One region of the Pseudomonas sp. VEM90 genome, then DNA from elsewhere that is predicted to be linked to it. Evidence: predicted binding sites of a transcription regulator. Region 1 holds the regulator's gene; each other region holds the start of a gene.

What was found. The regulator sigma-54, encoded in region 1, starts transcription at its own class of promoters, with help from an activator protein. The targets are predictions, from matches to a motif close to ANTGGCATNNANNTTGCTNT.
Region 2: the regulator sigma-54 is predicted to act here: its motif matches at 5,312-5,331, upstream of glnK (P-II family nitrogen regulator).
Region 3: the regulator sigma-54 is predicted to act here: its motif matches at 2,750-2,769, upstream of glnA (type I glutamate--ammonia ligase).

What each region holds. Positions count from the first base shown of each region.
Region 1 is NZ_JBTRAR010000023.1:21,430-31,529, forward strand. Features, by position in the region: gene ACYCCG_RS20320 (superoxide dismutase) at 1-209, shown strand, start outside; gene ACYCCG_RS20325 (ZIP family metal transporter) at 221-1,114, shown strand; gene ACYCCG_RS20330 (HPr family phosphocarrier protein) at 1,138-1,410, opposite strand; gene rapZ (RNase adapter RapZ) at 1,430-2,284, opposite strand; gene ptsN (PTS IIA-like nitrogen regulatory protein PtsN) at 2,287-2,751, opposite strand; gene hpf (ribosome hibernation-promoting factor, HPF/YfiA family) at 2,764-3,072, opposite strand; gene ACYCCG_RS20350 (RNA polymerase factor sigma-54) at 3,152-4,645, opposite strand; gene lptB (LPS export ABC transporter ATP-binding protein) at 4,822-5,547, opposite strand; gene lptA (lipopolysaccharide transport periplasmic protein LptA) at 5,548-6,072, opposite strand; gene lptC (LPS export ABC transporter periplasmic protein LptC) at 6,059-6,631, opposite strand; gene ACYCCG_RS20370 (KdsC family phosphatase) at 6,640-7,164, opposite strand; gene ACYCCG_RS20375 (KpsF/GutQ family sugar-phosphate isomerase) at 7,177-8,151, opposite strand; gene ACYCCG_RS20380 (ATP-binding cassette domain-containing protein) at 8,400-9,209, shown strand; gene mlaE (lipid asymmetry maintenance ABC transporter permease subunit MlaE) at 9,209-10,006, shown strand; gene mlaD (outer membrane lipid asymmetry maintenance protein MlaD) at 10,006-10,100, shown strand, end outside.
Region 2 is NZ_JBTRAR010000002.1:66,181-76,280, reverse strand. Features, by position in the region: gene ACYCCG_RS02715 (response regulator) at 1-175, shown strand, start outside; gene ACYCCG_RS02710 (response regulator transcription factor) at 172-540, shown strand; gene ACYCCG_RS02705 (YifB family Mg chelatase-like AAA ATPase) at 605-2,095, opposite strand; gene ACYCCG_RS02700 (DUF4034 domain-containing protein) at 2,331-4,427, shown strand; gene ACYCCG_RS02695 (gamma-glutamylcyclotransferase family protein) at 4,381-4,734, opposite strand; gene ACYCCG_RS02690 (accessory factor UbiK family protein) at 4,735-5,001, opposite strand; gene glnK (P-II family nitrogen regulator) at 5,489-5,827, shown strand; gene ACYCCG_RS02680 (ammonium transporter) at 5,874-7,205, shown strand; gene sutA (transcriptional regulator SutA) at 7,635-7,964, shown strand; gene ACYCCG_RS02670 (HAD family hydrolase) at 8,145-8,840, opposite strand; gene xerC (tyrosine recombinase XerC) at 8,837-9,736, opposite strand; gene ACYCCG_RS02660 (DUF484 family protein) at 9,736-10,100, opposite strand, start outside.
Region 3 is NZ_JBTRAR010000004.1:98,608-108,707, reverse strand. Features, by position in the region: gene glnL (nitrogen regulation protein NR(II)) at 1-880, opposite strand, end outside; gene glnA (type I glutamate--ammonia ligase) at 1,246-2,652, opposite strand; gene thiI (tRNA uracil 4-sulfurtransferase ThiI) at 3,123-4,577, shown strand; gene typA (translational GTPase TypA) at 4,706-6,526, shown strand; gene ACYCCG_RS06110 (YkgJ family cysteine cluster protein) at 6,709-7,113, opposite strand; gene ACYCCG_RS06105 (glycogen/starch/alpha-glucan phosphorylase) at 7,298-9,748, shown strand; gene ACYCCG_RS06100 (class 1 fructose-bisphosphatase) at 9,986-10,100, shown strand, end outside.

The DNA of each region.
Region 1 (10,100 bases):
TGACGCCGCAAAAAACCTTGATGGTGGAGAGTAGCGGCAACCAGGACAGCCCGCTGATGCACGGCAATACGCCGATCCTCGGCCTGGACGTGTGGGAGCACGCTTACTACCTCAAGTACCAGAACCGTCGTCCGGAATACATCGGTGCCTTCTACAACGTCATTGACTGGGTGGAAGTTGAACGTCGTTACCTCGAAGCCCTGAAGTGAGTCGGACCGGTATGCGCTCTGAGGTGATGTCTGTCAGCAGTGTGCGCCTGTTCCGCCTGGCGCTTGGGACTTTGCTTTTGCTGGCTGGCGCCGCGTTATTGGTGGCGCGGGGCCTCGCCTGGCTAGACCTCGACCCGCGCATGCTGCGCGCCCTGGAGGGCGGTGCTTTGTGCGCACTGGGTACGGCACTGGGCGCAGTACCGGTACTGGTCATTCGCAATATGCCGGTGGCGCTGGCGGATACGCTATTGGGCTTCGGTGCTGGCGTGATGCTGGCGGCCACCGCGTTTTCCCTGATCATGCCGGGCCTGGCGGCGGCTCAGTCTATTGGCTTCAGCCCTTGGGGGGCAGGTGGCCTGGTCAGTTTTGGCCTGATGTTCGGGGCGTTGTGCCTGTTCCTGGTCGACCTCAAGGTATCCTGGGCTTCGCCGGAGGCGTTGGTGGGCACGGCAAACCAGCCGGTGATCGCAGCGCGCATCTGGCTGTTCGTGATTGCCATAATTGCCCACAACATCCCCGAAGGTATGGCCATTGGTGTGTCGGCCGGGGGTGGCATGGCCGACGCCGACAGCCTGGCCATGGGCATTGCCTTGCAGGATGTGCCTGAGGGGCTGGTGATCGCGCTGGTGCTGGCAGGGGCGGGCATGCCGCGCTTCAAGGCCTTCCTGATCGGCGCAGCCTCAGGCTTGGTCGAGCCGCTGGCGGCGTTGATCTGTGCCTGGCTGGTGAATGTTGCCGAACTGCTGCTGCCGCTGGGGCTGGCCTGTGCAGCGGGGGCGATGTTGCTGGTGGTCACCCAGGAAATCATTCCAGAATCGCGCAGCAACGGCCATCATCGTCTGGCCAGCCTGGGGCTGTGTACAGGTTTCTGTCTGATGATGGTGATGGATACCGCGATGTCCTGATGCAAGCGCAGGTGTGTGGGGGGCTATTCGCCTTCGTCAAAGAAGTTGTTGATCAGCTCGACCAGTGCATCCATGGCGTCGCTGTCCTGCTCGCCTTCGGTATGCAGGTGCACCTGGGTGCCTTTGCCTGCTGCCAGCATCATCACCGCCATGATGCTCTTGCCATCCACCAGCTTGTCCGGGGCGCGACCGACCCGCACCTGGCAGGGGAAGCGGCCGGCCACACCGACGAACTTGGCTGCCGCCCGGGCATGCAGACCCAGCTTGTTGATGATGATGATTTCGCGGGCGGGCATCGTGGGGCGGATCCTTGGGCTAGAGGTCGCGATGGCGGACCTGGACGTTTTTCAGGGTTTTCTGCAACTGTCGACCAAGGCGCTCGGTGATGTACACCGAACGGTGATGGCCGCCAGTGCAGCCGATGGCGATGGTTACGTAGGCGCGGTTGCTGGCAGCGAAGCGGGGCAACCACTTGAGCAGGTAGCTGGAGATGTCGTTGTACATGTCTTCGACATCCGGTTGTGCGGCCAGGTAGTCGATCACGGGTTGATCGAGACCCGAGTGCTCACGCAGCTCTGGCTTCCAGTAGGGGTTGGGCAGGCAGCGCACGTCAAAAACCAGGTCTGCGTCGACCGGCATCCCCCGCTTGAAACCGAACGACTCGACCAGAAACGCTGTGCCGGGCTCGGGCTGGTTCAGCAGGCGCAGCTTGATCGAGTCACGTAACTGGTACAGGTTCAGGTTGGTGGTGTCGATCTTCAGGTCGGCCAGGTCGGCAATAGGGCCCAACAATTCGCTTTCCACGCGGATCGCTTCCGCGAGCGAGCGGTTGGCGTTGGTCAGGGGGTGCCGCCTGCGGGTTTCCGAGAAACGTTTGAGAAGGACCTCTTCATCGGCATCCAGGTACAACACGTCACACTGGATGTGCCGGGCGCGGGCTTCTTCAAGCAGTTCGGGGAAGCGCGTCAGGTGGCTGGGCAGGTTGCGCGCATCGATAGACACCGCCACCTTGGGCTGCAGCAAATCGGTGTTGATCAGTGCATTTTCCGCCAACTGCGGCAGCAGCCCGGCGGGTAAATTGTCGATGCAATAGAAACCGCTGTCTTCCAGGACATCGAGGGCGGTGCTCTTGCCGGAGCCGGACCGGCCGCTGACGATGATCAGGCGCATGTTCAGTGCTCGTTCTGTACGTCCAGGACAACCTGGAACAGGGCCTCATTGCTGGTGGCCGCACGCAGCCGATCACGGACTTCCTTGCGATCGAGCATGCTGGCGATCTGACGCAGTAGTTCAAGGTGGGCATCGGTGGCCGCTTCGGGCACCAGTAGCACAAACAGCAGGTCAACCGGCGCGCCATCGATAGCGTCGTAATCGATAGGGGCTTCCAGGTGCAGCAGGGCGCTGACGGGAGCGGAGCATCCTTCAAGCCGGCAGTGCGGGATGGCGATGCCATTGCCGAAACCGGTAGAACCGAGCTTTTCCCGGGCTACCAGTTTTTCGAAGACGTCCTGCATCTCCAGTTCTGGCACTTGGTCGGCGATGACAGTGGCGACCTTTTCCAGGGCGCGCTTCTTGCTGCCGCCCGGCACGTTCACGAGGGAACGGCCGGGGGTCAGGATGGTTTCAAGTCGGATCATGGATGAGGGGGATCAGCGGGCAGCTGCACCTTGCAGCAGGCTTTGCTGTTTTTCCTTGTGTTTTTTCAGTTGGCGGTCGAGCTTGTCGGCCAGGGCGTCGATCGCTGCATACATGTCTTCGTGTTCGGCGTTGGCTACCACTTCGCCGCCGGGAATCTGCAGGGTCGCCTCGACCTTCTGCTGAAGCTTCTCGACTTTCATGATTACCTGCACGTTGGTGATCTTGTCGAAGTGACTCTCCACGCGGGCGAGCTTTTCAAGCACGTAATCGCGCAGTGGCTGGGTGACTTCTACATGCTGTCCACTGATATTGACTTGCATACAGCTTCTCCTTTGTTGCCCGTGCATAAAGAGGCAGGTCTTGCACCTGCCACGAAAATGCTGTGGCACATCTCAGGGGCTACATCAGTCGCTTGCGCTCGCTCGACGGTGCGATGCCGAGTGACTCGCGGTACTTGGCGACGGTGCGACGGGCTACCTGGATGCCTTGTGCCTCCAGTAAACCAGCGATCTTGCTGTCACTCAATGGCTTTTTCTGATTTTCCGCTGCAACCAGTTTCTTGATGATCGCGCGGATCGCCGTGGACGAGCATTCTCCGCCTTCGGAGGTGCTGACATGGCTGGAGAAAAAGTATTTCAGTTCGTAGATGCCACGCGGGGTGTGCATGTATTTCTGCGTGGTAACCCGTGAGATGGTCGATTCGTGCATGCCTACTGCTTCGGCAATATCATGCAGCACCAGCGGCTTCATCGCTTCGTCGCCGTGGTCGAGGAAGCCGCGCTGGTGCTCGACGATCTGCGTGGCGACCTTCATCAGGGTCTCGTTGCGGCTTTGCAGGCTCTTGATGAACCAGCGCGCTTCCTGCAGCTGGTTGCGCATGAAGGTGTTGTCGGCGCTGGTGTCGGCACGGCGAACGAAGCCGGCGTATTGAGGGTTGACGCGCAGGCGTGGGATGGCTTCCTGATTCAGTTCTACCAGCCAACGGTCGCTGTCCTTGCGCACGATGACGTCGGGCACCACGTACTCGGGCTCGCTGGACTCGATCTGCGAACCCGGGCGCGGGTTAAGGCTTTGCACCAGCTCGATGACCTGGCGCAGTTCGTCTTCCTTGATTTTCATCCGCCGCATCAGCTGGCTGTAGTCACGGCTGCCGAGCAGGTCGATGAAGTCGGTGACCAGGCGCTTGGCTTCGGTCATCCACGGAGTTGTAGCGGGTAGTTGGCGCAGTTGCAGCAACAGGCATTCACCGAGGTTGCGGGCGCCGACGCCAGCCGGCTCGAACTGCTGGATGCGGTGCAGTACTGCTTCGACCTCGTCCAGCTCGATATCCAGCTCCGGGTCGAAACCGGCGCAGATTTCCTCGAGTGTGTCCTCCAGGTAGCCCTGACCGTTGATGCTGTCGATCAGGGTCACGGCAATCAAGCGGTCGGTATCGGACATCGGCGCCAGGTTCAACTGCCACAGCAGGTGGCTTTGCAGGCTCTCGCCGGCCGATGTACGGGTGGTGAAGTCCCACTCGTCGTCATCGTTGCTCGGCAGGCTGCTGGCGCTGGTCTGGTAGATATCTTCCCAGGCGGTATCGACCGGGAGCTCGTTGGGGATGCGCTCGCTCCACTCACCGTCTTCCAGATTGTCGGCGCTGACGGCGCTTTCCTGGAAGCTGTTGTCCTGAACTTCGGCGGCCGGTTTGTTCTCGGCGTTGTCGGCCATCGGGTCGCTGTTGTCGAAGTCTTCGCCGTCTTCCTGACGTTCGAGCATCGGGTTGGACTCCAGCGCTTCCTGGATTTCCTGTTGGAGGTCCAGGGTAGAGAGCTGGAGCAGGCGGATGGCCTGTTGCAACTGAGGTGTCATCGTCAGTTGCTGGCCCATTTTTAGGACGAGCGATGGTTTCATGGCAGGGGCTTAATACCTTGTTCGCCGGCGCGCATGCGCCATCCACTACACGAGGGCGCCGGAGCGCCAGATCAAGCAAGTTTTATGCCTTAAATTGTAGCGTTTGCCTAGAGTACCGTAACAACTTTACCCGCAGTCTCACGGCTTGCTTGCCAGTACTTCAGGCGCTTTTCGGGTCAGAGGCGGAACTCGTGGCCCAGGTAAACTTCTTTGACCAGGTCGTTTGCCAGGATGGTTTCAGCGTCGCCTTCGGCGATCAGTCGGCCATCGTTGACGATGTAAGCGGTCTCGCAGATATCCAGGGTTTCACGCACGTTGTGGTCGGTAATCAGTACACCGATACCTTTGGCCTTGAGGTGGTGGATGATCTGCTTGATGTCGCCGACTGAAATCGGGTCGACACCGGCGAACGGTTCGTCCAGCAGGATGAATTTGGGTGCGGTCGCCAGGGCGCGGGCAATCTCGACACGGCGGCGTTCGCCACCGGACAGGCTCATGCCGAGGTTGTCGCGGATGTGGCTGATGTGGAACTCCTGCAGCAGGCTTTCCAGCTCTTTGCGGCGGCCGTCCCGGTCGAGGTCCTTGCGGGTCTCGAGGATGGCCATGATGTTGTCGGCTACCGACAGCTTGCGGAAGATCGAGGCTTCCTGGGGCAGGTAGCCGATGCCGGCGCGCGCGCGGCCGTGCATGGGCTGGTAGCTCACATCGAGGCTGTCGATCAGTACGCGGCCCTGTTCGGCCTGGACCAGACCGACAATCATGTAGAAGCAAGTGGTCTTGCCGGCGCCGTTGGGGCCGAGAAGGCCGACGATCTGGCCGCTGTCGATCGACAGGCTGACATCACGTACTACCTGCCGCCCCTTGTAGCTCTTTGCCAGGTGCTGGGCTTTGAGGGTTGCCATTTACTCGGCCTTCTTCTTGGGCTGGATCACCATGTCGATACGCTGACGGGGTGTTGTCACGTTGCTACCGCGACCGGCGGTCGCCACCTGGGTCTGGGTGTTGTAGACGATCTTCTCGCCTTCGGTGGTGTTGCCTTCGTTCTCGACCTTGGCGCGGTCGGTGAGAATTACCAGGTCCTTCTGCGCCTGGTACTGGATGGTCACGCCCCAGCCTTTCATCTTGTCTGGCTTGGCTGCGCTCTGCTGCTGCTCGAAGTAGGCCAGGTTGCCCACCGAGGTCACTACGTCGATATCGCCGGAGGCGGAGCGGGTAATGGTCACGGTGTTGCCTTTGATCATCATCGAACCCTGGGTGATGATCACGTCGCCGGTGTAAGTGGCCACGCCTTGCTTGTCATCCAGGTGGGCGTTGTCGGCCTGGATGCGAATAGGCTGGTCACGGTCATTCGGCAGGGCGAGGGCGCTCGCGCTTCCCAGTGCTGCGCTCAGGCTGAGCAAAAGGGGGAGGGTTTTAACGAGCCTCATACTGTCCTCTTACGTTAGAGAGCAAGTCCATCTTGCCTTCTTTCAAATACGCTTTCATGCCTTTGCCCGTAGTTGTGCCTCCGGCGCCGTCGATTCTAACGGCTTGCTCGGTCTGCGCATATTGCTTCTGCGGGAACACGGTCATGCGTGAGCTGGTAATGATGGTTTCACGCTGCTTTTCATCGGTGCGGGCAATCCGTACCTTGTCAATCAGTTCGACCTCGGTACCGTCCGGATTGACCTCGGCGCGTGTGCTCTGCACATGCCACGGGTACGCAGTGCCGCGGTACAGGTGCAGGTCCGGTGTGGTCACTTGTGTGATTTCGCTGGTCTTGAGGTGTTCGATCCTGTCGGCGGTCATTTCGTATTGCAGCTTGCCGTCGGGCAGGAACTGCACGCTGTGGGCGTTGATCGCGTAGTAGTCGATGGCGCTTTCATCGACTTGGGCCACGGGCTTGTCGAGGAAGCTTTCGGGGCTGACATTCCAGTAGCCAATGGCTACCAACAGGGCGGCTATCGCCCCGAGCAGCACAATGTTTCGGGCTTTCTTGCTGAGCATGGGCAGCCTTACAGGTAGTTGGCGTTGGCAGCGTCCAGGGTGCCCTGGGCGTGCATGATCAGTTCGCAGAATTCACGGGCCGCGCCTTCGCCGCCACGTGCCTGGGTCACGCCGTGGGCATGCTGGCGTACGAATGGTGCGGCGTTGGCTACGGCCATGCCCAGAGCCACCCGGCGAATCACCGGCAGGTCGGGCAGGTCGTCGCCCAGGTAAGCCACTTGATCATAGCTTAGGCCCAGTTCGGCGAGCAGGCCGTCAAGTACCACCAATTTGTCCTCCCGGCCTTGGAAGAGGTGCGGGATACCGAGGTTCCTGGCCCGGCGTTCGACCACTGGGGTCTTGCGCCCGCTGATGATCGCGGTGGTCACGCCCGAGGCCATGAGCATCTTGATGCCCTGGCCGTCGAGGGTATTGAACGTCTTGAATTCGCTGCCATCCTCGAGGAAATACAGGCGCCCGTCGGTGAGCACGCCGTCCACGTCGAACACTGCCAGCTTGATGCCTTTGCCGCGTTGCATGAGGTCCTGGTTCATTCCATCGCTCCTTTACATTACGCCGGCGCGCAGCAGGTCATGCATGTTCAGGGCACCGGTAGGGCGGTCTTCACGGTCCACCACCACCAGAGCGTTGATCTTGTGGTCTTCCATTATCTTCAGGGCTTCGGCGGCGAGCATGTCGGCACGCGCAGTCTTGCCATGAACGGTCATGACCTGGTCGATCAGAGTGGTGTGCACATCGATGTTGCGGTCCAGGCTGCGGCGCAGGTCACCGTCGGTGAAGATCCCGGCCAGCTTGCCGTCGGCTTCGACGATCACGGTCATGCCCAAACCTTTATGGGACATTTCCAGCAGCGCGTCCTTGAGCAGGGTGCCGCGTGGTACTTGAGGCAGATCGTCGCCGGCGTGCATCACGTTCTCGACCTTCAGCAGCAGGCGGCGGCCCAGCGCTCCCCCGGGATGTGAGAAGGCAAAGTCCTCGGCAGTGAAGCCGCGGGCTTCAAGCAGGGCGATGGCCAGGCAGTCGCCCAGCACCAGCGATGCGGTTGTCGAGGAAGTGGGGGCCAGGTTCAGCGGGCAGGCCTCTTGCTCGACGCGGGCGTCAAGATTGACTTCGGCGGCCTGGGCCAGCGGCGAGTCTGGGTTGCCAGTCAGGCTGATCAGCTTGATACCCAGGCGCTTGATCAGTGGCAGCAGGGTGACGATTTCGGCAGTGCTGCCGGAATTCGACAGGGCAAGGATGACATCGTCGCGGGTGATCATGCCCATGTCGCCATGGCTGGCTTCGGCCGGGTGTACGAAAAACGCCGGGGTGCCGGTGCTGGCCAGGGTCGCGGCGATCTTGTTGCCGATGTGCCCGGACTTGCCCATGCCGACCACGACGACCCGGCCCTTGCTGGACAGAATCAGTTCGCAGGCTTTGACGAAATTGTCGTCGATGCGCGCCAAAAGGGCCTCCACGGCCTTGAGTTCCAGGCGCAGAGTGCGTTGGGCGGATTGGATCAGCTCGCTGGATTGGCTCATGTCGAAAAAGCAATGCCTGATGAAAAGGCGACGATTATACGCGCAATGATGAAAACCCTCACCTCCTCGATTACTGCAGCAAATACCACCAAAGTCTGTCGCGGGGCTGAACGGCTGGTTGCCCGGCCTTGGGGCGGCGCTGTCAGCGGTGCTATAGTTCGCCGCTATTCGGCCTGTCAGGGGTGCTTGTGCCTTCCAGATGGAGGCCGGCGTCCATTAGGACGAGGCTGCATAAGCAAGGAGTCTAGATGAGTGTGGATAGCGCCTACGCGGTCGAGTTGAAGGGTGTGACCTTCAAACGCGGTTCGCGCAGCATTTTCAGCAACGTCGACATCAGCATCCCGCGCGGCAAGGTCACCGGCATCATGGGGCCATCGGGTTGCGGCAAGACCACGTTGCTCCGCCTGATGGGCGCGCAGTTGCGCCCCGCGAGCGGTGAGGTATGGGTTGCCGGGCAGAACCTGCCGACGCTGTCGCGCAGCGACCTGTTCGACGCCCGCAAGCAGATGGGCGTGCTGTTTCAGAGCGGCGCGTTGTTCACCGACCTCGATGTGTTCGAGAACGTTGCGTTCCCGCTGCGCGTGCATACTCAGCTGTCGGACGAGATGATCCGTGACATCGTGTTGATGAAGCTGCAGGCCGTGGGCCTGCGCGGTGCCATCGACCTGATGCCCGACGAGCTGTCCGGTGGCATGAAGCGCCGTGTGGCACTGGCCCGGGCGATTGCCATGGACCCGCAGATCCTCATGTACGACGAACCGTTCGTCGGCCAGGACCCGATCGCCATGGGGGTACTGGTGCGCCTGATTCGCTTGCTCAACGATGCTTTGGGCATCACCAGCATCGTGGTTTCCCATGACCTGGCAGAAACCGCCAGCATCGCCGATTACATCTACGTGGTAGGTGACGGTCAGGTGCTGGGCCAGGGGACGCCTGATGAGCTGATGGGCTCGGACAATCCACGGATCCGCCAATTCATGAAAGGCGATCCGGACGGCCCGGTTCCCTTCCACTTTCCCGCGCCTGACTACCGCGCCGACCTGCTGGGGGCGCGTTGATGCGCAGAAAATCCTTACTCGAACGTGTCCGCCTGCTGGGCCGCTCGGCAATCGACGTGCTGGCCGTGCTCGGGCGTTCGTGCCTGTTCCTGTTCCATGCGCTGGTCGGTCGCGGTGGCATTGGCGGCGGTTTCCAGCTGCTGACCAAGCAGTTGTACTCGGTCGGTGTGCTGTCGCTGGCGATCGTCGTCGTGTCCGGGGTGTTCATCGGCATGGTGCTGGCGCTGCAGGGCTACAGCATCCTGACCAAGTACGGCTCGGAGCAGGCGGTAGGGCAGATGGTCGCCCTGACCCTGCTGCGTGAACTTGGCCCGGTGGTAACGGCATTGCTGTTTGCCGGCCGTGCCGGTTCCGCGCTGACCGCTGAAATCGGCAACATGAAGTCTACCGAGCAGCTGTCGAGCCTGGAAATGATCGGTGTCGACCCGCTCAAGTACATCGTTGCACCACGCTTGTGGGCCGGTTTCATCTCGCTGCCGTTGCTGGCGCTGATCTTCAGCGTGGTCGGTATCTGGGGTGGTTCGTGGGTGGCGGTGGACTGGCTGGGCGTCTACGAGGGCTCGTTCTGGGCCAACATGCAGAACAGCGTTTCTTTCACTGACGACGTGCTCAACGGGCTGGTCAAGAGCCTGGTGTTTGCTTTCGTCTCGACCTGGATCGCCGTATTCCAGGGGTACGACTGTGAGCCCACCTCAGAAGGGATCAGCCGTGCAACCACCAAGACCGTGGTCTATGCCTCGTTGGCAGTGCTGGGTCTGGACTTTATTCTGACCGCCTTGATGTTTGGAGATTTCTGATGCAAAACCGCACCCTGGAAATCGGTGTCGGCCTGTTCCTCCTGGCCGGGATCCTGGCGCTGCTGCTGCTGGCCCTGCGTGTCAGCGGGCTGTC
Region 2 (10,100 bases), on a different contig from region 1:
GGTGGTCGGCGGCTTGTCGCACAAGCAGATCGCCAGGCAGATCGGCACCAGCGAGGTGACGACCAAGGTGCACAAGAAGAACATCATGAACAAGATGCAGTCCCGCTCGCTGCTGGAGCTTGCGGCCATGCACAACCTCCTTGGCGTGCGGTCAGAAAGCCTGGGCGGCGCATGAGCAGAGGGGTGTGCATCGTCGACGACGATGCCTCGGTGCGCAAAAGCCTGGCCAACCTGCTGCGCTCGGCGGGGTTCGAGACCTTGTCGTTTTCCGCCGGGGACGCATTTCTGGCCTCGCCATTGGCGGGCGAGGCAGGCTGTGTGCTGCTGGACCTGAGGATGCCGGGGATGAGCGGGCTGGAGGTACAGCGTGAGCTGGCACAGCGGGAGGGGCGCTTGCCGGTGATCTGCATGTCGGCACATTGGGACGATGGCTCGGTACGGGCAGCGATGGGCCTTGGGGCACTGGCCTGCCTGGGCAAGCCGTTTTCTGAAGAGGTGCTGCTGAGGGTGGTTGAAGAGGCTTTGGCTGGCTGTCAGTGAGGTATGGCTGTGCCGGCCTCTTCGCGGGTGAACCCGCTCCTACAGGGCATCCAGCCCTGGCAATCTAACTGCTCCCCGGCCGGTACTGCAGGGCCTCGGCCAGGTGCGCCCGGCCAATCGTCTCGCATCCCTCCAGGTCCGCCAACGTCCGCGCCACCTTCAACAATCGGTGCGCCGCCCGTAGCGACAAGGTCAGCCGCTCGCAGGCCCCTTCCAGCCAGACTTGGTCCGCTGCTACCAACCCACAGTGATGCCTTAAACCTTCAAGGTCTAGAAATGCATTTGCACACCCTTGTCGCCTGTGCTGCAGCTCCCGCGCTTCAGCTACCCTGACGGCGACATCGGCACTGGTTTCACCGCAGGGCTGGTTGTTCAGCGTAGTGCTTTCGCGAGCCACGGTCAGGTGCAGGTCGATGCGGTCCAGCAGTGGCCCGGACAGTTTGTTGCGATAGCGCGCGATCTGCTCGGTGCTGCAGCGGCAGCGGCCAGTGGGGTCGCCCAGGTAGCCGCAAGGGCAGGGGTTCATCGCCGCCACCAGCTGGAAGCGCGCGGGGAAACGCACTTTGTCGCGGGCACGGGCAATCACGATTTCACCTGACTCCAGTGGCTCGCGAAGCACTTCCAGTACGCGCCGCTCAAACTCCGGAAGTTCGTCGAGAAACAACACGCCGTGATGGGCGAGCGTGATTTCACCTGGTTGCGGTCGGCTACCGCCACCGACCAGCGCCGGGCCGGACGCAGAGTGATGGGGGTGGCGAAAGGGGCGCTGTGGCCAGCTATTCAGCGGCGCTTTCCCGCTGACTGACTGGATTGCCGCCACTTCCAGCGCTTCGTGCTCGTCCAGCGGTGGCAGCAGCCCGGGCAGGCGGCTGGCGAGCAAGGTCTTGCCGGTGCCGGGCGGCCCGGTGAACAGCAGGTTGTGCGCACCGGCCGCAGCCAGCAGCAAGGCACGCTTGGCTGCCAGTTGGCCCTGCACTTCGCTCAGGTCCGGGTAGGGGCGTTGCTGCAGGATCAGGCCGTTGGCAGCGTAGGGCGGCAGCGGCACCTGGCCGTTCAGGTGGGCGATCAACTCCAGCAGGTGGCCCACCGCATACACCACCAACCCGCCGGCCAGGCTGGCTTCCTCGGCATTTTCCCGTGGTACCACCAGCGCCCGGCCTGCTTCGCGTGCCGCCAGTGCCGCAGGTAGCACGCCCTGCACCGGGCGCAATTTTCCCGACAGCGCCAGTTCGCCCAGGCATTCCATATCGGCCAGGGTGGCAATCGGCACCTGGCCGTCGGCGGCGAGGATGCCCAGGGCGATGGCCAGGTCATATCGGCCGCCATCCTTGGGCAGGTCGGCGGGGGCGAGGTTCTGGGTAATGCGCCGCTGCGGGTACTTCAGCCCGGAGTTGACGATGGCGCTGCGCACCCGGTCCTTGCTTTCCTTGACCGTGGTTTCCGGCAGGCCGACCAGGGTGAGATGAGGCAGGCCGTTGGCCAGGTGGGTTTCGACGCTGACCGCCGGTGCCTGCACGCCAACCTGGGCGCGGCTGTGGACGAGGGCTAGGGACATGAACACTCCGTTGTTGCTGGAAAATGCCGCTTCCTGCGGCTGGGCAAAGCATAGCCAGTGCTGCCACGGCAGGCGCAACAAGTGTGCGTCGTGGTTTTTCAGGGCAGGGGTTTTCCCTGCGTTTTCATGGGCTTCGGCAAAAATGGATCCAATAGGCTTTGCGCAGTCGTCAGGTATGACTTAGTGTTGTTGGGCAACCGCAGTTGCCATGGGATGGCACTGCGTCTTCTTTCAAATGGACTTGAGGTATTGCTCCGTGCAAACGCTCACCTGCACGCACCAGGCAATTCGCGAACTGGTGCAGGCCAGTGCATTCGTTGAACTCAACCGCTTTTTCGACAGGCTCGAGGCTCAGTGGCGTCAGGCCCCGACCGGCGAGTTCCCGGCCTACCTGGCGGCCATTGAAGGGCACATGCTGCTCGACCAGGAAAACCAGAGTGACAGGGCCCTGAGCCAAGTGCTCAGAGCCTGGATTGACGCCTGCCCCAGGGCATACCACCCACAAGTGGTAATGGGTATGCACTGCTTCCACCGGGCCTGCCAGGTGCAGGTTGGTGGCCAACGCAACGCTGCACGCTTGCTGGCTGTCGCGCAAATTTGTGAATCCGCCAGCGCGCACCTGTTGCGTGCAATGGACCGCTCTGCGCACCCCGTGGCAGCGGCCATTGGCATGCTGCGCATCAGTGCGCAGTTCCATGAGCCTGGTTGGTTGCTGCAACTGTTTCAGGGGGAGCCCGCACGTTTCAGGCCCAGTGCCCATGCCGATGTAGAGGTGCAGGAAGCTGCAGCGCCGTTGCTGGTGAAGCATGGGTTGTTGCCCTTGGCCGAGCTTCCTCAGGCGCTGCCGCTCTGCCTGGGCAGGCGGGTCGAACATGAAAACGAAGACCCTCGCTATTTTTGGCTGCGCCATGCGCTGATCGCTCGCCCCGGTTGCTTCGAGGCGATCCAGGCCCTTGCTGTTTACCTGCTGCCCCATTGGGGCGGCAGCCTTGATGCGTTCGAGCTGTTGGTCAATGGCCCGTTGTGCGTAGCCTGGGACGAGCGCTTGCGTAATGCGCTGCGCTGGATGGCCGTCGAAGGCCGCCTGATGCTGCCACAGGCTGACCCGTTGCAGGCCGTCGCCGACTGGCAGCAGGTGGTCGAAGACTGGTCAGAACGCCCGTTAAGGCCCAGAGAGCGTGCCGTTGTTCTGGCATGGCGGGGGACGCTGCGTAGCAGGGCATCGGGCGACCATGCTGGCGCGATGCGCGATTTTGCCGCGAGCTTGGCGTGCAATGCCGATCTCGGCGCCATCCGCGCCATGGGCGTGCCTTTTCGCTGTTTGGCCGAGCTGATACTGCGCGATGGCATGGCAGATGAGAAGCAACTGTTACACGGCGCCATTGAGCGCCTGTGTGACGGCCGTTCACATGCTGCTGCCTGTGCATTGCGCGCGGCCGGGCACCGTTTCGGGCTGTGGGCGCTGCCACGCTCGGCCGAGCAGGCAAGGCTATGGTTGCAACGGGCGGTGAATCGCCAGTGTGCGGGCCAGGCACCGGGGTTCGAAGTGCTTGAAGTGGCACGGTTGCTGTGGGCAGCCAACCGGCATGAAGTGGCCTGCTACCTGTATGAACGCTGCGCCGAACTGAACCTGCCGGGTGCTGCCTTGGCCTTGTACGAGCTGCACCACGGCGGCCTGGCCAACACCCCGGCGCATTACCTGGATGACGAGGCAGCCGGGTATTGGCTGCAGCGTGCGGTGGAGGCGGGTAGCAGGCAGGCCAAGTACAATCTGGCCTGCCTGCGCATGGATGGCGATGAAGATTTGAACGAGCGCAGTGCCCTGCTGGCGGTCAGGCGCCTGCTTGTCGACGCGTTGGGCAACGCGCAGATCAACGCGCGTGCGCGTTTGCATCTGGGAATTTTGTTACGCCGGTTTGGTGAGACGCAGGAGCGAACCGAGGCGGTTGCTTACCTGTTGAGCCTGGTCGAGCACCCGGACCCGCGGCTTGCCGGGCGTGCCTGCGCCGAACTGGGGCTGGCCTGGATGCAGGGGCGCGGCACCCGCAAGCAAAGCCGCTTTGCCGCCATCGAATGGGTCAAGCGAGCGGCCAGCTTGCAGCCACGGGATACGGCCATTGGTGATATCCAGGCCGAGATCCTCAATTCGCGCAATCGGGTGAAGACGCTGTTTACTCAGTGCGGGGCGGCGTTGTTCCGCGGCACACTGCATGCAAGTGAGCTACCACCGAAACAGGCCTTTACCCACACCGAGTCGTTGCGGGTTCAGCCTGCATCGGACCGTCTCAGGCACGTACATAAACCCAGGCTGTCAGGCCCGATGCAAGGGTGACGGCGACGCGCTTGTAGTCGGCAACTTCATAGCGGTCCGCTGCAGCCAGTTCGTCTTCGCTGATCTGGAAGACCATGCCGGCCACGCTGTCGTTCGCCTGGCTGCTGGGGGAAACGATGGGGTGATGGGACTTGCCGCTGGTCGCCAGTACGCCTGGGTCGGTGATCTCGACCCAATCCAGGCGGTAGCCCGGCATGCGGTCGGCCTGACCGTTCAGCTCACGGCCAAAGTTGGCCAGTTGCACGGCTTTATCCTGCAAGGTGCCGTAGGAAAACAACAGTACCGGGTATGCGCTGGAGGGTTGCATTCACTCATCCTGTGAGGGTGGGTTCAGCCGGGCTTCCAGCTCGGCTACCTGTTTTTCCAAGGCCTCAAGGCGTGCGCGGGTACGCGCCAGTACGACCATCTGGCTGTCGAATTCGTCACGGCTGACCAGGTCCAGCTTGCTGAAGGCACCTTGCATCAACACTTTGAACTGGCTTTCCAGTTCCGCACGGGGCTGGGCGGCATCGCTGCTGAATAGGCGCGAGGCCTGGTCGCTCAGGGCATCGAGAAGGGCTTTGGGCGCGAGCATGGGGCTGTCCACTGAAACGGAGAAATGGCCGCCAGTGTAGCACGCACAAACCTGGCGCCTGAGTGCACATTGGCCTTCGTAGGAGCGGGTTTACCCGCGAAGAAGACACCGCGGTGGATGGCACGGGCTTCGCCCGTGTTCGCGGGCAAGCCCGCTCCCACAGGAATGATCTGCGGTTTCTAATCTGTTGCACATTTTTCGCGCAACGTGTCCCGCCGCTGCGCACCGAAATTGTGCATGTTTCCCATGCTGGCGACTGGCCAATCCCGACCAAATCACATAACGCTCTGTTTTTCGGCACTTTGTCGGAACTGGCAAGGATTCTGCAAAGACCTGTACGAGCCATGCACTGAAGCAGTTCCTTGTGACCAGGCAGTGCGCACGCGGAGCCGGGTGCCGACGACGCGTTACAAAGCCAACCGCTGCGCTTAGACTTGAGACGGGTTTGTTTTCCTGGGGCAAGTCCACCAAATCGGGAGAGAGTTTCATGAAGCTAGTCACAGCCATCATCAAGCCGTTCAAGCTGGACGACGTACGCGAGTCGCTGTCGGAAATCGGCGTGCAGGGCATCACCGTCACCGAAGTCAAAGGTTTCGGTCGGCAGAAGGGCCACACCGAGCTGTATCGCGGTGCTGAATATGTGGTTGATTTCCTGCCCAAGGTGAAGATCGATGTCGCCATCGATGACAAGGACCTTGATCGGGTAATCGAAGCCATCACCAAGGCAGCCAACACCGGCAAGATCGGTGACGGCAAGATTTTCGTGGTGAATCTGGAGCAGGCGATCCGCATCCGTACCGGCGAAACCGATACCGACGCGATCTAAGCAGCAACAAAGCCTCACCAAACCCAACGCCCCAGGAGAAAACAACATGACTCTGCGTAAGATCGCAGGGCTAGGAGCCCTATTGTCCCTCGTAATGCCCGGGCTTGCCCTGGCAGAGGAAGCTGCCCCAGCGCTGAACTCCGGCGACACCGCCTGGATGCTGACCGCAACGGCGCTGGTGCTGTTCATGACCATTCCGGGCCTGGCCCTGTTCTATGGCGGCATGGTGCGTTCCAAGAACGTGCTGTCGGTGATGATGCAGTGCTTTGCAATTACCGGCCTGATGAGCATTCTCTGGGTCGTCTACGGCTACAGCATGGCCTTCGATACCGCCGGTATGGAAAAGGGCGTGCTCAACTTCAACTCTTTCGTTGGCGGCTTCTCCAAGGCCTTTCTCAGCGGTGTCACGCCTGACAGCCTGACCTCGGCCACCGCGCTGTTCCCTGAAGCGGTGTTCATCACCTTCCAGATGACTTTCGCCATCATCACCCCGGCGCTGATCGTCGGCGCCTTTGCCGAACGCATGAAGTTCTCGGCGATGCTGGTATTCATGGGCATCTGGTTCACCCTGGTGTATGCGCCGATCGCACACATGGTGTGGAGCGGTGACGGTGCCCTGATGTGGGACTGGGGCGTACTGGACTTCGCTGGCGGCACCGTGGTGCACATCAACGCCGGTATCGCAGGCCTGGTCTGCTGCCTGGTACTGGGCAAGCGCAAAGGCTACCCGACCACCCCGATGGCCCCGCACAACCTCGGCTATACCCTGATGGGCGCGGCGATGCTGTGGATCGGCTGGTTCGGCTTCAACGCAGGCTCTGCTGCTGCTGCCAACGGCACTGCCGGGATGGCCATGCTGGTCACTCAGATCGCTACCGCCGCCGCCGCACTGGGCTGGATGTTCGCCGAGTGGATCGGTCACGGTAAGCCAAGTGCGCTGGGCATCGCCTCGGGCGTGGTGGCTGGCCTGGTCGCCATCACCCCGGCTGCGGGCACCGTCGGGCCGATTGGCGCGCTGATTATCGGCCTGGTTTCGGGTGTGGTCTGCTACTTCTGCGCCACCACGCTCAAGCGCAAACTCGGCTATGACGATTCGCTGGACGCGTTCGGCGTGCACGGTGTTGGCGGCATCATCGGAGCCATCCTCACGGGTGTGTTCGCGGCCCCGGCACTGGGCGGCTTCGGTACTGTCACCGACATCGGCATGCAAGTCTGGATCCAGGCCAAAGGTGTGATTTTCACCGTGGTCTACACCGCCATCGTCACCTACGTGATCCTCAAGGTGCTGGATGTGGTGATGGGCCTGCGGGTCAACGAAGAAGAAGAGTCGGTCGGCCTCGACCTGGCTCAGCACAACGAACGCGGCTACAACCTGTAACTGCGACGCGGTAAAAACTTGCCCGGCTTGCCGGGCATTTTTTTGCCAGTTTTTCAGCATTTCCCGCACGGCAAACGGTTTATTCGACACGTTCGTGACGTAGGTAAAAAACTTACAAGTCGCAGGGCGTTTATGGTGCTTTGCTTTTTCCACGGGCGCGCTAGAATGCGCGCCGAAGGGTGTTTGACGAGTAGTCCACACACTTCGCCAGCCTTTGCTAGGCTTGCCAATAGCGTGTGGCCAGCAGGGGCTAATGGATTTGTCAGGTCCTGCCAGGAGCAGGGCCTGCTGGGTACCGCATCCCATCAGGAGTGCCGACCCAAGGGCAGTGGCCTAACCCACGGCCAGTTGAATTTTCACTGGTGGCTGCCGGTCTACGGCTGCACTGGTCTATAACCAACCTGCTTTTCGCAAGTCATGAGGTAGAACATGAGCGACGACGATCTGGAAAATGATGACCTCGAAGTAGGCGACGAAGACGAGGGTGATGAGGGCCTCGAGGCGGCGGCTGATGACGGCGTGGAAGACGCTGGCGATGATGACAGCAGCCCGGCACCCGTTGCCAAGGGCAAATCCAAGGCAGCAGTCTCGGTAGACGAGATGCCGAGCATGGAAGCCAAGCAGAAAGAGCGTGATGCACTGGCCAAGGCGATGGAAGAATTCCTTTCTCGCGGCGGCAAGGTGCAGGAAGTCGAGGCCAACGTGGTCGCCGACCCGCCCAAGAAGCCAGACAACAAGTACGGCAGCCGCCCTATCTGAGTGGCTGATCGCAAAAAAGCCCGCCGTCGCTGCGGGCTTTTTTATGCCTGTGGGTTTTGTGTTGCCTGTTCCGGCCTCTTCGCGGGCACGCCCGCTCCCACAGGTTCACCACAGGGTTCAGGACCTGCGCGGTCCCTGTGGGAGCGGGCGTGCCCGCGAATGGGCCGCAAAGCGGCCCCGTCAGCGCCAGCGCGCAAGCACGTCAGGTAGTTGCGACAGGCGCTGGATCTCGGCATCCGGCGCCTGTTCGCCAGCCCAGGTCTTGCCCTGCGGGTTGAACCACACCGCGCGCAAACCGGCGCGCTGGGCACCGGCAATGTCATCGCCAGGGTGATCGCCGATGTGCACCGCCGCACCCGCATCCACCTCGCCACGGCGTAGCGCTTCGAGGAACGGCGCCGGGTCTGGCTTGCCAATGCCCAGATCCTCGGCGCACAGGGCAAAGCGGAAATAATCGGCCAGCCCCAGCCGGCTGACGTCGGCATTGCCGTTGGTGACCACGCCCAGGATGTATTGATGGCGCAAGATCTCAAGCACCGGCTGCACCTCTGGGAAGATCTCCACCTGGTGGCGGGCATGCAGGAACACTTCGAAGCCCTCGTTGGCCAGCGCTTGCGCGTGCTGCTCGCTGTAGCCGACCTCTTCCAGGGCATGGAACAGCACGCGCCTGCGCAGGGCGCTGATGCGGTGCTTGAGGCCGGGCTCTGCTTGCACCAGGCGCTCGCGGATGGCGAACAGGTGCTCCACCGGTATGCTGCCGAGGGTTGGTGCGTTGGCCTCGAGCCAGTCGCGCAGCACGACTTCCGCGGTGGCAATCACCGGCGCGGTGTCCCACAGGGTGTCGTCGAGGTCGAAGGTGATCAGCTTGATGCTCATGAGTCTGTGCCTTTGCTGCGTTTGGCCCGAGGGTGGGCGCTGTCGTACACCGCGGCCAGGTGCTGGAAGTCCAGGTGGGTGTAGATTTGCGTCGTGCTGATGTCGGCATGGCCGAGCATCTCCTGCACCGCGCGCAGGTCCTGGGACGATTCCAGCACATGGCTGGCGAAAGAATGGCGAAGCATGTGCGGGTGAAGGTGTTGGCCCAGCTCACGCTCACCGGCGGCCTTTACCCGCAGCCGAACGGCCCGGGGGCTGATGCGATTGCCCTGGCGGGTAATGAACACTGCACGGTCGCGCGGGTTGCCGATGCCGCGCAAACGGTACCAGGCCTGCAACGCCTCGCGAGCCTTGCGACCCACCGGCAGCACGCGGGCCTTCCCACCCTTGCCCAGTACCTGCACCAGGCCGGCGGCGAGGTCGAGGTGATCAAGATCGAGGTTGGTCAGCTCGGACAGGCGCAGGCCCGAGGAATAGAACAGTTCGAGGATCGCCTGGTCACGCCGGGCGATGAAGTCGTCGTCCACGCCGCCATCGAGCAGCTGCAGTGCGCGGTCGGTATCCAGTACCTTGGGCAGCCGACGCTCGCCTTTGGGCGCGCTCAGGCCGGTGGCCGGGTCGTGCTGGCACAGGCCTTCGCGGTTGAGGTAGCGGTACAGGCCGCGCACTGCCGACAACAGGCGTGCCAGGCTGCGCGGGGACTGGCCATGGTGGTGCAAGCGAGCGACCAACTGGCGCAGTTGCTGAATTTGCAGCGCCTGCCAGTCGGCAATGCCGTGCTCTTCGCAGTAGGCGATGACTTTTTCCAGGTCGCGACGGTAGCCCAGCGAGGTGTGCTCCGACACTTGGCGCTCGTTGCGCAGGTGTGCGCAATAAGCCTCCAGCTGGCGTTTCATCAGCGTACCGAGCGCAGGGTCTGGGTAACGCGTGGCACAACGCGGCCGAGCACCTCGGCGATATAGCCGAGGAAAAGGGTGCCGACGCTGCTCTTGTAGTGTTGCGGGTCGCGGCTACCGATGGCCAGCACCCCGTGCAGCCCTTGGTACTCAAGAGCTGCCACGGCGCTGGAGCCCACTTCCTGGCGCTGTTCTTCACCGAACAGGAAAGCCAGCTCGTGCTCGCGCAGGTTGCCACTGACGGTCTTGCCACCGCCCAGCAGGGCACCGATGGCTTGCTGCGCCTCGGCATTGCTGACCCAGCGCCCGACCGGCGCGACGTTGTCGCCGAACAGGATCAGGCTGACGAAGGGCACCTGGAATT
Region 3 (10,100 bases), on a different contig from region 1:
CGATGATCTCTACCCGCGCTACCAGGCGGTGACGCACGTGGCCGATGGTGAACTGGCGCAGGGCGCGGCTGCGCAAGGTAATGCGACCCAGGCGCAGCTCATTCTGCGCGCTGATCGCCTGCATGGCGTTGCGCACGATGTTGAGTACGGCCTGAATCATCTGCTCTCGGTCGATCAGCACGTCCGGCAGGCTCGGGTCGTAATCGCGCACCAAAGTGATGCACCCCTGGCTTTCGGCATCGACCAGGCTGCACACCCGCTCCAGCACTTCGTGAATATTGGTCATGGCCAGCGAAGGCAGCTTGTTCGAGCCGAGCATGCGGTCGACCAGGTTACGCAAACGGTCAGCCTCTTCGATGATTACATTGGTGTAATCGCGCAGCCCTTCCTCGGGCAGTTCGCGGGCCAGTAGCTGGGCCGCTCCGCGGATGCCGCCAAGGGGGTTCTTGATTTCGTGGGCCAGGCCGCGTACCAGCATCTTGGTGGTTTCCTGCTTGCTCAGTTGAGCCTCTTCCTTGGTGATGCGCAGCAGCCGGTCCCGCGGATGCACTTCGAGCAACAGCAGGGTCTGGCCTTGATGCAGTATCGGTGTTACCGCGTAGTCGACAGTGATGGTCTGCCCGGTCAGCGATGTAAGCTGCGCTTCACGCTTGGTGAACGGGTGCGCCTGCTCGACCGCCTGGCGCAGCGAGCTGAGCGCCTCGGTCGATTCGGTGAACAGTTCGCTGATGAACTGCCCATGGCTGCGCTGGCCACTGACGGCCAGTAGCATTTCTGCGGCCGGATTCATGTACTCCAGGCGCAGCTCGGCGTTGAGCAGCAACGTGGCAGTGGTCAGGTTGTCCAGAAGCAGACGGTGCTGTGCATCGCTGATGGTCATAAGGCGTCGTTGACCTCTTTTGGCGCTTGCCTGGCACTGTTATGGCCAGGGCCGGACGCGGGGTGGATCCACTGATGCGAGACTCTTGATAAGAAAATGCAAGAAACAAACCAAAGCGCCGAAAAGAAGCGGAATTTGCCGAGAAAGGCCTGAAACTGCGCAAATTCGGACCAGAAAGTCTTGGTGAAACGTTTAATTTGAACCAGATTGGGGAGCAAATGAGGGCATGGTGTGAATTAGTGCACCAAGATAGAGCATAGCGTGACAGGCGGGGTTGCAGTGCTTCTGCTTGGTGCGCAGAAACGAAAACGGCCTCCCGAAGGAGGCCGTTGTGATCAGGTCATCGGCGCGGGGCGCCAATCAGATCAGCAGCTGTAGTACAGCTCGTATTCCAGCGGGTGTACGAAGGTGCGCACCTTGATTTCTTCTTCGCTCTTCAGCTCGATGAAGGCATCGATGAAGTCGTCGGAGAACACGCCGCCCTTGGTCAGGAACGCACGGCCTTTATCCAGCTCTTCCAGAGCTTCTTTCAGGCTGCCGCACACTTGCGGGATGTTCTTGGCTTCTTCTGGCGGCAGGTCGTACAGGTTCTTGTCGGCCGCGTCGCCTGGGTGGATCTTGTTCTGGATGCCGTCCAGGCCAGCCATCAGCAGGGCCGCGAAGGCCAGGTACGGGTTGGCCGATGGGTCCGGGAAGCGTGCTTCGATACGGCGGGCTTTCGGGCTGCCAACGTAAGGAATACGGATCGAGGCGGAGCGGTTGCGAGCCGAGTAGGCCAGCATTACCGGGGCTTCGAAGCCTGGAACCAGACGCTTGTAGGAGTTGGTCGACGGGTTGGTGAAGCCGTTCAGGGCCTTACCGTGCTTGATGATACCGCCGATGAAGTACAGGGCGGTGTCGGACAGGCCGGCATAGCCTTCACCCGAGAAGGTGTTCTTGCCGTCTTTCCAGATCGACATGTGCACGTGCATGCCCGAGCCGTTGTCGCCATACAGTGGCTTCGGCATGAAGGTGGCGGTACGGCCGTAAGCGTCGGCAACGTTGTGCACGACGTATTTCAGCGCCTGTACTTCGTCAGCCTTCTTCACCAGGGTGTTGAACTTGACGCCGATTTCGTTCTGGCCGGCAGTCGCCACTTCGTGGTGGTGAACTTCAACGGTCTGGCCCATTTCTTCCAGAGCGTTGCACATGGCAGTACGGATTTCGTGGTCGTGGTCGAACGGCGGAACCGGGAAGTAGCCACCTTTCACGCCTGGACGGTGGCCTTTGTTACCGCCTTCCACGTCAGCGCCGGTCATCCACGAGCCCTGCTCGGAGAAGATCTTGAACATCGAGCCGGAGATGTCCGACTGGAACTTCACTTCGTCGAAGATGAAGAACTCAGGCTCTGGGCCGGCGAATACGGTGTCACCGATGCCGGTGCTCTTCAGGTACTCTTCGGCGCGCTTGGCGATTGCACGTGGGTCACGATCGTAGCCCTGCATGCTCGACGGGTCGACGATGTCGCAGGTAATGATCAGGGTTGGCTCTTCGGTGAACGGATCCAGAACGGCGGTTTCGTCAACCGGCATCAGGATCATGTCGGAGGCTTCGATGCCTTTCCAGCCAGCGATGGAGGAACCGTCGAACATCTTGCCGACTTCGAAGAAGTCTTCGTCCAGCGCATCACGCGACGGCATGGTCACGTGGTGCTGAGTGCCTTTGGTGTCCGTGAAACGCAGATCAATCCACTTGACGTCATGATCTTTGATGAGTTGAACCGACTTCGACATGTTGTCCTCCGGATGGTCTAGAGCGCGGTGGGCCGCTGCCCTGGAAAAAGGGTGTTGCCGGGCGCGGATAGTCGGCCAAGCTTACCTGCCTCACAAGGGAGCAAATTGCATGCCAGTGCCCGAAAATGGCGAGGCTGGGATAAAAGGGGGCGTTTGCGGGCATTTGGCGTTGGGGTGGCGGGCAAAAGTGCACCCTTACGATGCGTTTTTTGATCATCTCGCACCAATAGGGTGCGTGGCATGAGTGGTGTGCCAGCTTCTAGGGCCTCTTCGCGGGTAAACCCGCTCCTACGGGCTTTGCACTGCTTGTAGGCGCGGGGGCACCCGCGAAAGGGCCGGAACAGGCACTGCAAAACCCGCTCTCTGCATTTATCTCAAAGCTTCTGATCAAAAGTTGGTCAAATCCTGAGCAATTTCCGATATAATTCGCGCCCCTCATTTTCGGCAGGCCCTGCGCGCGCTGTTAACCAATGAAACTTATCGTCAAAGTCTTCCCAGAAATCACCATCAAAAGCCGGCCGGTGCGCAAGCGCTTCATCCGCCAGCTTGGCAAGAACATCCGCAACGTGCTCAAGGATCTCGACCCTGAGCTCGCGGTCGATGGTGTCTGGGACAATCTCGAAGTGGTTACCCGCGTCGAAGACGAAAAAGTCCAGCGCGAGATGATCGAGCGCCTCACCTGCACGCCGGGTATCACCCACTTCCTGCAGGTCGAGGAATACCCGCTGGGTGACTTCGACGACATCGTCGCCAAGTGCAAGCACCACTTCGGCCACCTGCTGGCCGGCAAGCACTTCGCCGTGCGCTGCAAGCGCGGTGGCCACCATGACTTCACTTCGATGGACGTCGACCGTTACGTCGGCAGCCAGCTGCGCCAGCAGTGTGGCGCCGCCGGGATCGAGCTGAAGAAGCCTGAAGTGCTGGTGCGCATCGAAATCCGCGACCAGCGCCTGTACGTGATCCACAACCAGCACAATGGCATCGGCGGTTATCCGCTGGGTGCCCTGGAACAGACCCTGGTGCTGATGTCCGGTGGTTTCGACTCCACCGTTGCGGCCTACCAGATGATGCGCCGCGGCCTGATGACCCACTTCTGCTTCTTCAACCTCGGCGGCCGTGCCCATGAGCTGGGCGTGATGGAAGTGGCCCACTACCTGTGGAAGAAGTACGGCAGCAGCCAGCGTGTACTGTTCATCAGCGTGCCGTTCGAAGAAGTGGTTGGCGAAATCCTCAACAAGGTCGACAACAGCTACATGGGCGTGACCCTCAAGCGCATGATGCTGCGCGGCGCCGCCCATATGGCCGACCGCCTGCAGATCGACGCGCTGGTGACCGGCGACGCGATTTCCCAGGTGTCCAGCCAGACCTTGCCGAACCTGTCGATCATCGACTCGGCCACCGACAAGCTGGTGCTGCGCCCGCTGCTGGCCAGCCACAAGCAGGACATCATCGACCAGGCCACCGAAATCGGCACCGCGGACTTTGCCAAGCACATGCCGGAATACTGCGGCGTGATCTCGGTAAACCCGACTACCCATGCCAAGCGTCACCGCATGGAGCACGAAGAAAAGCAGTTCGACATGGCCGTGCTGGAGCGCGCTCTTGAGCGCGCCAAGTTCATTTCCATCGACCATGTGATCGATGAGCTGGGCAAGGACATCGAAATCGAGGAAGTGGCCGAGGCGCTGCCTGGCCAGATCGTCATCGACATTCGGCACCCCGATGCCCAGGAAGACGAACCACTGGTGCTGGAAGGTATCGAGGTCCAGGCCATGCCGTTCTACGCCATCAACAGCAAGTTCAAGCACCTGGACCCTACGCGCCAGTACTTGCTGTATTGCGACAAGGGTGTGATGAGCCGTTTGCACGCACACCACCTGCTCAGTGAGGGACATGCCAATGTGCGTGTTTATCGTCCGACATAAGATGCCGGGGCTGTATGGCGGCAGTATTCGCCATCGCCCTCCCGACCGCCGGGCCCGCTGAGCCTTAAACAGTACATATTGGCCGCCTACACTGGGCGGCAACCGAATCCTCTGATCGAGATACACTTGTGATCGAAAATCTGCGTAACATCGCCATCATCGCCCACGTTGACCATGGTAAAACCACTCTGGTCGACAAACTCCTGCGTCAGTCCGGCACTCTGGAGCGTAACGAGCTCAACGACGAGCGCGTCATGGACTCCAACGACCAGGAAAAAGAGCGCGGTATTACCATTCTGGCGAAAAACACCGCCATCAACTGGAACGGCTACCACATCAACATCGTCGACACCCCCGGCCACGCCGACTTCGGTGGCGAGGTTGAGCGTGTAATGTCGATGGTCGACTCCGTGCTGCTGCTGGTCGACGCCCAGGACGGCCCGATGCCGCAAACCCGCTTCGTGACCAAGAAGGCCTTCGAAGCCGGCCTGAAGCCAATCGTCGTGATCAACAAGGTTGACCGCCCAGGCGCGCGTCCTGACTGGGTTCTGGACCAGATCTTCGACCTGTTCGACAACCTCGGTGCCACCGACGAACAGCTGGACTTCAAAGTGGTCTACGCCTCGGCCCTGAACGGCATTGCCGGCCTGGACCACACCGCCATGGGCGAAGACATGACCGCGCTGTACCAGTCGATCATCGACAACGTACCGGCTCCGTCTGTTGACCGCGAAGGCCCGTTCCAGATGCAGATCTCTGCACTGGACTACAACAGCTTCCTCGGCGTTATCGGTGTTGGCCGCATCGCCCGTGGTCGTGTCAAGCCGAACACCCCGGTTGTCGCCATCGACACCAACGGCAAGAAGCGTAACGGCCGTATCCTGAAGCTGATGGGTCACCACGGTCTGCACCGCGTTGACGTCGAAGAAGCCCAGGCTGGCGATATCGTCTGCATCAGCGGTTTCGATGAGCTGTTCATCTCCGACACCCTGTGCGCCCCGGATGCGGTAGAAGCGATGAAGCCGCTGACCGTTGACGAGCCGACCGTTTCGATGACCTTCCAGGTCAACGACTCGCCGTTCTGCGGTAAAGAAGGCAAGTTCGTCACCAGCCGTAACATCAAGGACCGTCTGGACAAGGAACTGCTGTACAACGTTGCCCTGCGCGTTCAGGAAACCGACTCCCCTGACAAGTTCAAGGTATCGGGCCGTGGTGAGCTGCACCTGTCGGTGCTGATCGAAACCATGCGTCGTGAAGGCTTCGAAATGGCCGTGGGCCGTCCTGAAGTGATCATCCGCGAAGTCGACGGCGTCAAGCAGGAGCCGTTCGAGAACGTCACCATCGACATCCCTGAAGAATCCCAGGGCAAGGTCATGGAAGAAATGGGTCTGCGTAAAGGCGACCTGACCAACATGGTTCCGGATGGCAAAGGCCGTGTTCGTCTGGAGTACAACATTCCAGCCCGTGGTCTGATCGGTTTCCGTAACCAGTTCCTGACCCTGACCAACGGTGCAGGCATCCTGACCTCGATCTTCGATCGCTACGACACCATGAAGTCGGGCCAGATGTCCGGCCGCCTCAACGGCGTACTGGTTTCGGTCGAGACCGGCAAGGCACTGACCTACTCGCTGGAAACCCTGCAGGCTCGCGGCAAGTTGTTCGTTGAGCACGGCCAGGAGATCTACAACGGTCAGATCATCGGCCTGAACAGCCGTGACAACGACCTGGGCGTGAACCCGACCAAAGGCAAGAAGCTCGACAACATGCGTGCTTCGGGCAAAGACGAAGTCATCGCCCTGGTACCGCCAGTTCGCCACACCCTCGAGCAGGCCCTGGAGTTCATCCAGGACGACGAGCTGTGCGAAGTGACTCCTAAGTCGATCCGTCTGCGCAAGAAGATCCTGGACGAAGGCGAGCGTACCCGCGCAGCCAAGAAAGCCAAGAACTGAGTTAGCTCAGGCTGAATGAAAACGCCCCCGGTCGAAAGGCCGGGGGCGTTTTAGTTTGTCTGGGTTTTTTGTGCTGGTTGTACCGGCCTCTTCGCGGGTGAACCCGCTCCTACAGGATATCCACAAAGGTCAAGACCTGTAGGAGCGGGTTTACCCGCGAAGACGCCGGTGCAGGCAATAGATCAGCGCCCAACCACTTTGGGCTTGTAGGCGCAATACCCCGGCCGCGGCCCGACCTTGGGGTGGTTGCGGCAGGTATCCGGGCGCTTGTCATAAATGGTGCACAGGCGGCTTTTACGATCCAGGTACATGCAGTCGTCGTTGCTCATCCGGGTCAGGGTGAAGATCCCCGACTTCTGGTTGAAGCGCTCGATGATGCCTTCTTTTTGCAGGCGTTTGGCCACGTTCTTGGGTGGTTCGTCTTTTTCGAACTCGTCGACCACGCCGATACGGATCAGATCCTTGATCTTCACCTCTACCGGCAGGGTGCAGCAGGTCGAATGGCAGCCGTGGCACATGTGGCTGGCGTAGCGCTGCCAAGTCTCCAGGCGGTCGACTTCGGCGGCGGCGATCAGGGTCGTTTTCATCTTTATAAGGTGGATCACGGTCTTGGGGCGCGCGATGATACCGGAATTGTTCAATTTATGAACAACCTTTTGCCGGAATCGCAGAGTGGGCATGAAAACTGCGAACCGTAACTGTCGCTCCCTGTCGAAGGGTCTAGTCTCATCACTCTCCCTCCGCTTTCGTCAACTTGCCCGAGGATGCCGCATGTCCCAGGAACCCAAAGCACGTGACGCCGAAGTCGCGGATTTTCGCGCCGCTGTACTGAACAAGCTGACCTACGCGGTCGGCAAGGACCCCGAGCATGCCTTCGACCATGACTGGTTCGAGGCCATTGCCCTGGCCGCGCGCGATCACATGGTCGACCACTGGATGGATCACACCCGACAGGCCTATCGGCGTAGCCAGAAACGGGTCTACTACCTTTCCCTGGAGTTTCTCATCGGCCGCTTGCTGTACGACAGCCTGAGCAACCTGGGCCTGCTGGACATCGCGCGCGATGCGCTGGAGGGGCTGGATGTGGACCTCGAGCGCATTCGCCTGCTCGAGCCGGATGCTGCGCTGGGCAATGGCGGCCTTGGCCGTCTGGCGGCGTGCTTCATGGAGAGCATGTCTACCTTGGGTATCGCTGCCCATGGCTACGGCATCCGCTACGAGCATGGGTTGTTCCGTCAGGCCGTGGTCGATGGTTGGCAGCAGGAACAGACCGAAAACTGGCTGGATTTCGGCAACCCCTGGGAGTTCGAGCGCGCCGAGGTGATCTACCCGATCAGTTTCGGCGGCAGTGTCGAAACGGTGCACGATGCAAGCGGTGCCCAGCGCCAGGTATGGTGGCCTGGCGAGACGGTGCGGGCGGTAGCCTACGACACGCCGGTGGTCGGCTGGCGCGGATCCAGCGTCAACACCCTGCGCCTGTGGCGTGCCCGTGCGCTGGAAGAGTTGCACCTGGAGCGCTTCAACGCCGGTGACCACTTGGGGGCGGTGGCTGAAGTGGCGCGTGCCGAGAGCATTTCGCGGGTACTTTACCCGGCCGACAGTACCGAGGCTGGTCAGGAGCTGCGCCTTCGCCAGGAGTACTTTTTCGTCTCGGCTTCGCTGCAGGACTTGCTGCGGCGCCACCTGAACATGCACAAGGACCTGCTCAACCTACCCGATGCAGCGGCCATCCAGCTAAACGACACCCACCCTTCGATTGCGGTGGCGGAGTTGATGCGGTTGCTGGTGGACCAGCACGAAGTGCCTTGGGAAAAGGCCTGGGAGCTGACCGTCGGCACGCTCGCCTACACCAACCACACCCTGTTGCCAGAAGCCTTGGAAACCTGGCCGGTAGCGCTGATGGAACGCATGCTGCCGCGGCACATGCAGATCATCTTCCTGATCAATGCCTACCATATCGATGCGTTGCGGGCCAAAGGCCTGCACGATTTCGACGTGCTGCGCGCGGTTTCGCTGATCGAGGAGGACAACGGCCGACGGGTGCGCATGGGCAACCTGGCGTTTCTTGGCTCGCACAGCGTCAACGGCGTGTCGGCGCTGCACAGCAAGTTGATGAAGAGCACGGTATTCTCCGAGCTGCACAAGCTCTACCCGAAACGGATCAACAACAAGACCAACGGCATTACCTTCCGCCGCTGGTTGTACCAGTCCAACCCCCAGTTGACCGAGATGCTGGTCGAGGCGCTTGGGCCGGAACTCAAGGACGACCCGCAGACGCGTCTGGCGGGCCTGGTGCCGTTCGCCGACAAAGCCGGTTTCCGCAAGCAGTTCGCTGCCCAGCGGCTGCACAGCAAGCGTGCCCTGGCCAGCATCATTCAGGATCGCATCGGTGTCACGGTCAACCCCGAGGCGCTATTCGATGTTCAGGTCAAACGCATTCACGAATACAAGCGCCAGTTGCTCAACCTGCTGCACACCGTTGCACTGTATCAGGCCATACGCAATGACCCTGGCACCAACTGGGTGCCGCGGGTGAAGATCTTCGCTGGCAAGGCTGCGGCCAGTTACCACCAGGCCAAACTGATGATCAAGCTGGCCAACGACATCGCCCGGGTGGTGAACAACGACCCGACGGTGCGCGGCCTGCTGAAAGTGGTGTTCCTGCCCAACTATAACGTCAGCCTGGCCGAGAGCATCATCCCGGCGGCGGACCTTTCCGAGCAGATATCCACTGCGGGCTACGAAGCTTCCGGTACCAGCAACATGAAGTTCGGCCTCAATGGTGCACTGACCATCGGCACCCTGGATGGCGCCAATGTGGAGATGTGCGAACAGGTGGGGGCTGACAACATGTTCATCTTTGGCCTGACCGCGCAGCAGGTTGAAACGCGCAAGCGTGCCGGTGACTTTGGTGCCAACGCCGCCATAGCCGCTTCCAACCGTTTGAGCGATGTGTTGCAGGCTATTCGCAGTGGTGTGTTCTCGCCCGACGACCCCTCTCGTTACACCGGGTTGATCGACGGCCTGGTGGCCTACGACCGCTTCCTGGTGTGCGCCGATTTCGATGCCTACTGGGATGCCCAGCGGCGGGTCGAGGATCTGTGGCACACGCCGCAGGAGTGGTGGCGCAAGGCGGTGCTCAATACCGCGCGGATGGGCTGGTTCTCGTCGGATCGGACTATCCGTGAGTATGCGACCGAGATCTGGAAGGCGCTGGATTGAGGTAGGCCTGTGCTGGCTTGTTCGCGGGTAGACCCGCTTCCTGCAGGGCTTTCATCAACCTGGGAGCGCGCGTGCCCGCGAATGGCCCCACAACCAGACCACCGGCCTGGCGCGCGCTGAACTACCGACCTATTGTGCCGTCTGAGAGCCGTGGCGAGTCTCATCACTCGCTAGCCCGTCACTCTCCCTGTAAACTGCGGGGGTTTTTCCTCCCCCCCAATCCGTTCGGAGCCATACATGTCCCGCGTTACCCTGAGTCGCTATCTGATTGAGCAGACCCGCAGCAACAATACCCCTGCCGATCTGCGCTTCCTGATCGAAGTGGTAGCGCGTGCGTGCAAGGAAATCAGCC